Regions from separate parts of the Streptomyces sp. NPDC096012 genome, predicted to be linked through region 2. Evidence: riboswitches for the same ligand, from Rfam matches in the RefSeq annotation. Region 2 holds a riboswitch; the other holds the start of a gene.

Evidence for each region. Region 2 has a riboswitch for cyclic di-AMP ahead of ABVB68_RS34550 (M23 family metallopeptidase). Riboswitches for the same ligand answer to the same signal wherever they lie in the genome.
Region 1: another riboswitch for cyclic di-AMP. It lies ahead of ABVB68_RS21305 (M23 family metallopeptidase); the one in region 2 lies ahead of ABVB68_RS34550 (M23 family metallopeptidase).

The regions. Positions count from the first base shown of each region.
Region 1 is NZ_JBEOTD010000022.1:9,242-12,443, forward strand. Features, by position in the region: gene ABVB68_RS21300 (GntR family transcriptional regulator) at 1-391, opposite strand, end outside; gene ABVB68_RS21305 (M23 family metallopeptidase) at 699-1,454, opposite strand; cyclic di-AMP (ydaO/yuaA leader) riboswitch at 1,467-1,626, opposite strand; gene ABVB68_RS21310 (M16 family metallopeptidase) at 1,853-3,202, opposite strand, start outside.
Region 2 is NZ_JBEOTD010000060.1:10,883-14,084, reverse strand. Features, by position in the region: gene ABVB68_RS34555 (aldo/keto reductase) at 1-270, opposite strand, end outside; gene ABVB68_RS34550 (M23 family metallopeptidase) at 468-1,499, opposite strand; cyclic di-AMP (ydaO/yuaA leader) riboswitch at 1,509-1,676, opposite strand; gene ABVB68_RS34545 (PP2C family protein-serine/threonine phosphatase) at 1,909-3,090, opposite strand.

The DNA.
Region 1 (3,202 bases), on a different contig from region 2:
GGAACCAGCCGCCCAGCGAGCGCAGATCCTCGCTGCCACCACTCCTGGCCCGCTCCTGGCCGAGCCTGACCAGGCCTCGCAGCACCTTGAGGTGGGCCTCCGTCCGCCGCTGCGCGGCCCGGCCGGCGCCGAGCGGCTCCAGGAGCACGCGCATCTCCAGCAGGTCGGCGGCCTCCTCCTCGGTGGGCTCGGCCACGCACGCGCCCGCGTGCCGGCGGGTCACCACGAACCCCTCCGCCTCCAGGGTGCGCAGGGCCTCACGGACGGGGACGCGCGAGACGCCGTAGCGGCGGGCCAGGACTTCCTCGGTGAGGCGGCCGCCGCGCTCGTGGACACCGGCGACGATGTCGTCCCTGATCGCCGTGCACACCGAGTGCGCCGGAATACGCATGCCCGACCTCCGCCTTAATTCCCGTGAAACGTCGACGATGGACGCGTGTTCCGCGACTCTATTCCAATACGCGGGAATTTCCGACGGCGGGCCGGAATTCATGGATATTTTTTGGCCCTGGGGGGGACCAGCAGGACCCTGCGGAGAACGGCGGGACCCCGCGGAGAACGGCGAAAGCCCCGGCTCGGTGAGCCGGGGCTTCGGGTGCCGTGCGAGGCTTCGGATCCCGTGCGGCGGGCGCGTCGGACGCCACGCCGAGGCCGTGCCCGCGGAGGGGTCGGACGTCGCCGCCGTGCTCGCCGAGGCGTCAGACGTTCACGCCGTGCTTGCGGAGGTAGGCGACGGGGTCGATGTCGGAGCCGTAGTCGGGGCTCGTGCGGGCCTCGAAGTGGAGGTGCGGGCCGGTGGTGTTGCCGGTCGCGCCGGACAGGCCGATCTGCTGGCCCGGTACGACCTTCTGGCCCACGGTGACCCCGATGGACGACAGGTGACCGTACTGGGTGTACGTGCCGTCGGCCATCCGGATCACGATCTGGTTGCCGTACGCGCCGCCCCAGCCGACGGTTTCGACGGTGCCGGAGCCGACCGCGTGGACGGTGGTGCCGCTGGCCGCGTGGAAGTCGATGCCGGTGTGCGAGCCGGAGGACCACAACGAACTGCTGGCCTGGTAGCCCGTGGAGACGTAGGAGTGCGCGATCGGGGCGACGAAGGCGTTCAGCCGCTTGCGCTCGGCCTCGCGGGCCGCGCGTTCCTTGGCCACGCGCTCCAGCTTCACCCGCTCGGCGGCCGCCTTGGCCGCGGCCTGCTCGGCCGCCTTCTGCTCGGCGGCCTGCCGCTGGGCGTCCGCCTGCGCGTCGATCCGCTCGGCCACGCCGTCGCTCACCGTGAGGACGGGCGTGAGGCCGGTCTGCTCCACGGAGTTCTCGGCGGCGAGTGCCGGGGAGGCGGCGAGGGTGCCGATGACACCGGTGGTGGTGAGGGCCGCGATACCGGCCGCCTGAGCGGTGGTGCGCTTGACCCGGCCGGGCTTGCGATGCTTCCCGGTGGCGCACATGAACGCCATGAAGTGGCTGGTCCTTTCCTTCCCTCTCGCCTACCGGGTTAGCTGACGGGTTCGGAGCAGGAAGGTCTCCTACGGGCCCCCTCGCTCTCGCGCGGGCGTCCGATTCACCCCAGGGACGTGGGTCCCCGGCTCCCCTGGCTCGCGCCGTACGGGGACTCGGCGATGACTGTCCGGTGCCGCGGGTGCGGCGCACTGCCTGACGAACAGCCCGCATGACCGTACGGATGCCTGCTTTCAATCCTCAAACGGATCCGGGCTTTTGTAGCGCATCCCACAGGGCAGACAGGAAACCTCCGCCCCAATCGGGCATCCGGGGAAGGGAGTGGAACGGCGTGGGGCCCTGACGGCCTGTAGGCCGTCAGGGCCCCACGCGCGCGTGCCGCTGCTCGGCGCGACGGCTACTCGGCGGCGACGACGGTGACTTCGCCGATGCCCAGTGCCTCGACCGGAGCCTTGATCTGGGAGGCGTCACCGACGAGGACGGTCACCAGCCGGTCCACCGGGAAGGCGTTGACGGCGGCCGCGGTGGCCTCCACCGTGCCCGTCGCGGCCAGCCGCTGGTACATCGTCGCCTGGAAGTCGTCGGGCAGGTGCTGCTCGACCTGGTCGGCCAGGGTGCTCGCCACCGCGGCCGCGGTCTCGTACTTCAGCGGTGCCACCCCGACCAGGTTCTGTACGGCGACGTCCCGCTCGGCGTCGGTCAGACCCTCCGCCGCGAGGGTGCGCAGCACCTTCCACAGGTCGTCCAGCGCAGGACCGGTGTTGGGGGTGTCCACCGAGCCGCTGATGGCGAGCATCGAGGCGCCCGTGCCGTCCGGGGCCGACCTCATGACCTGGCCGAAGGCGCGCACGCCGTAGGTGTAGCCCTTCTCCTCGCGCAGGACGCGGTCCAGGCGGGAGGTGAGGGTGCCGCCGAGGCAGTAGGTGCCGAGCACCTGGGCCGGCCAGACGCGGTCGTGCCGGTCCGGGCCGATCCGGCCGATGAGCAGCTGCGTCTGCACGGCGCCGGGCCGGTCCACGATGATCACGCGGCCGGTGTCGTCGGCCGTCACCGGCGGCACCGGCCGCGGCTCGCCGGGGGTACCGGTCCACGCGCCCAGGGTGCCCCCGAGCAGCTCGTCCAGGTCGATCCCGGTGAGATCGCCGACGACGACCGCGGTGGCCGTCGCGGGGCGGACGTGCCGGTCGTAGAAGGCGCGCACGGAGGCCGCGTCGATCTTCTCGACCGTCTCCTCGGTGCCCTGGCGCGGGCGGGACATGCGCGAGGTCGCCGGGAACAGCTCCTTGGAGAGCTCCTTGGCGGCCCGGCGGGCGGGGCTGGCCAGCTCGTGCGGGATCTCGTCCAGGCGGTTGCGGACCAGCCGCTCGACCTCGCTCTCGGCGAACGCCGGGGCGCGCAGGGCGTCGGCGAGCAGGCCGAGACCCTTGGCCAGGCGGGAGGCCGGGACCTCCAGGCTGAGCCGGACACCGGGGTGGTCGGCGTGCGCGTCCAGCGTGGCGCCGGCGCGCTCCAGCTCGGCGGCGAAGTCCTCGGCGGAGTGCTGGTCGGTGCCCTCGGAGAAGGCCCGCGCCATGATCGTGGCGACGCCGTCGAGGCCGACCGGCTCGGCGTCCAGGGGCGCGTCGAGCAGCACCTCGACGGCGACGACCTGCTGCCCGGGGCGGTGGCAGCGCAGCACCGTCAGGCCGTTGCCCAGCGTGCCGCGCTCGGGCGCCGGGAACGCCCACGGCTTGGCCTCGCCGGCCTG
Region 2 (3,202 bases):
GCTGACCTTGGTGGCGATGACGACGTCGGCGCGGTTGCCGCGGGCCTTGACCCACTTGCCGATGATCGTCTCGGACTCGCCGCCCTTGTTTCCCTCGACCCAGGCGCTGTAGCTGTCGGCGGTGTCGACGAAGTTGCCGCCGGCGGCCGTGTAGGCGTCGAGCACGTCGAAGGACGCCTGCTCGTCGGCGGTCCAGCCGAAGACGTTGCCGCCGAGGGCGAGCGGGAAGACCTCGAGGTCGGAGGAACCGAGTTTGCGCAGAGAAGTCATACTCCACGTCAACGCCGACAGCGGATGATCCCATTCCGCTGTCGGCGCCAAGTTCCCGCAAAGGCAGCACCCTCAGGGTCACCCCCAGGACCCGACGGGATTTCTCCCCGGGACCCGACGGGGTTCCTCCCCCGGGGGCCCGACGGGGCTCGCGTCCGGGAGGCCCCGCGGGCCACCGGGGCGAAGGCCCGCGAAGGTCAGGGGTTGAGGCCCTTGCCGCGCAGCCAGACCATCGGGTCGATGCCGGTGGCGTCGCCGTTCGGGTGGACCTCCAGATGCAGGTGCGGGCCGGTGACGTTGCCGGTGGCGCCGACCCGGCCGATGACGTCACCGGTGCCGACCTTCTGGCCGACGGAGACACTGATCGAGGACTGGTGGCAGAACCACAGTTCGGTGCCGTCGTCGAGGGTGAGGACCGTGCGGTAGCCATAGGAGCCGGCCCAGCCCGCCTGGGTGACCGTGCCGCTGTGGATGGCCTTGATGAGGGTGCCGGTGGGGGCGGCGAAGTCGAGGCCGGTGTGGTAGCCGGAGGACCACATCGAGCCGGCCTGGCCGAAGGTCGAGGTGATCGTGTACGAGGACGTCGGCAGCGTGTACTGCTTGGCCAGCTCGGCCAGCCTCTTGGCCTCGGCCGCCTTCGCGGCGTCGGCGTCCGCCTTCTTCTTGTCGGCGGCGGCCTTGGCGGCGGCCTCCTTCTGCGCCTTGGCCGCGGCGTCCGCGCTCTGCTTCTGGGCCGCGGCCAGTGCGGCGGCGGTGGCCCTGCTGTCGGCCTTGCTCTGCTGCTGCTCGGCCTGGGCCATGATCCGGTTGCGCAGGGTCTCGCCCGCGCCGGTGTTCCGCTCGGTGTCCGCGGGGGTCACGCCGACGTCGCTGAGCGCGGTGGTGCTCGCCTCGGGCGCCGGGGAGGAGCCGTCCTCGAACAGCGAACCCATGGAGGGCAGGTCCGGCAGGGAGAGGGACACCGGCGGCTTCCCGGTGTTGGCGCTGGCCATCCCGCCCGCGCCGACCGCGGCGATCACGCCGACGCCGAGGACGGTGGAGCTGCGGGCGAATCCGCCGCGCTGCTTGGCGACGCGGTGCCGGCCGCGGACCGGGGTGATGGATTCCTCGGTGGGATTCCACTCCTCCCAGGGGCCCTCGTCGGCGCGGTAGGAGCCGTACCCGAAGGTCTCGGACTCGGTGGGGGCCGGTATGAACGGGGCTTCTGGGGCAGGCCGGTTGGACGCCACGCGGGCGCGCTCCTTTCCTTCCGCCGCCTACCGGGTTAGCTGACGGGTTCGGAGCAGGAAGGTCTCCTACGCGCGTAAACCGGACGTGGACTCAGCGAGTTCACGACGGCTTTCGCGTGATTCACCCCAAAGGTGGTGGTTCCCCGGTTCCCTCGCGGGATTCGGCGCGTGCGCACGGAGCCGTCTCTTGTGACGGCTGGGACGACCGCGCTGCGTTATCGAACGTTAATAGACCCGGTAGGTGGTTTCCAAGCCGTTCGGCTTGATCATTAACGTTCCCACGCAGGGACTTACCCTGTAGATCGCTGCAAAACGGGCGAGTTGACCGAAGTTCATGAGTCACAGAGGTTTCCGAGTGACGCGGGTGTTCTGCGGACGGCGGTCGCGCGGTCACGGTCGGTGAGACCGGTCACGGCTGCCGTACGGCGAGCAGCGCCATGTCGTCCGCCATCCCGCCGCCGGAGTGCCGCCGCACCTCCTCGGCGAGCCGGCTCAGCAGGGCGCCGGGGCCGGGGAAGGTACGGCCGGCCAGCCGCCGTTCGGGTGCGTAGAAGCGGCCGTGGGCGTCCCGGGCCTCGGACAGGCCGTCGGTGTAGAACAGCAGGGTGGCCCCGCTCGGGAAGCGGGCCTCCAGCGCCCGGTCGGGCCAGCCGCCGAGGTCGCGCATGCCGAGCGGCAGCGCGGGCTCGGGCGCGGTCAGGCTGCGCAGGGTGCCGTCGGCGTGCAGCATCAGCGGCGCCGGATGGCCGCGGTTGACGACCCGTACGACGCCGTCGCCGTGTGGGAGTTCGGCGAGGACGGCGGTGGTGAAGCCCTCGAACGCGTCGATGCCGTCCCGCCGGGTGCCCTCGCGGGCCAGTGCCCGCTCCAGCCGCTCGGCCACCGCCTCCAGCGTGGCCTCCTGCTCGGCCGCCTCCCGGAACGCCCCGATCACCACGGCGACGGCGGCGACCGCGCTCAACCCCTTGCCGCGCACGTCGCCGACGACCAGCCGGACGCCGTACGGGCTGTCCTGCACCGCGTAGAGGTCGCCGCCGATGAACGCGTCCCGGCGTGCCGCCTCGTAGCAGGCGGCGATCTCGAAGCCGCCGATCCGCTCCGCGGGCCGGGGCAGGACGGCCCGTTGTGCGGCCTCGGCGATCTCCCGGGCGGAGGCCAGCCGCCGGTCGCCGAGCCGGACCACGCGGTTGATGGCGACGGCCAGCAGGGCGACCGTGGCGACGGTCACCCCGTCGGTGACGGTGGCCGGTGCCGAGTGGCCGCCGGTCTGGGTGTTCACGGCGTACGCGGCGACGAGGGCGGTCAGGGCGGTCAGGACCGTGGTGCGCAGCGAGTACAGCGGCGCGGCGATCAGCGGCGCGGCGGTGAAGAACGGGACGGCGGTGAAGCCCTCGGGAGTGAGCAGGCCGTAGAGGACGCCGCCCGCGATGAGCAGGGCCGGCAGGGCGCCGGCCAGGGCGCGCGGGCCGGGCCGGCGGGTCCCGCGCACGGGTGCGGGTTCGTCGCCGAGTCCCGGGTCCGGCACGAGATCGCCGGGAAGCCGGCCGCCGGCCCTGGCGTACGCGTTCTCCTCCACCTCACCAGGGCGCACCGCATGTCTCCCACGTGTCGGACGTAGGTCCAGATTTGCGGGCCCGGGGGCACGGGGCGACCGGTGTGGACCGACCGGATGACCTGCTGTGACGTACGCCACGCGGCCTGGA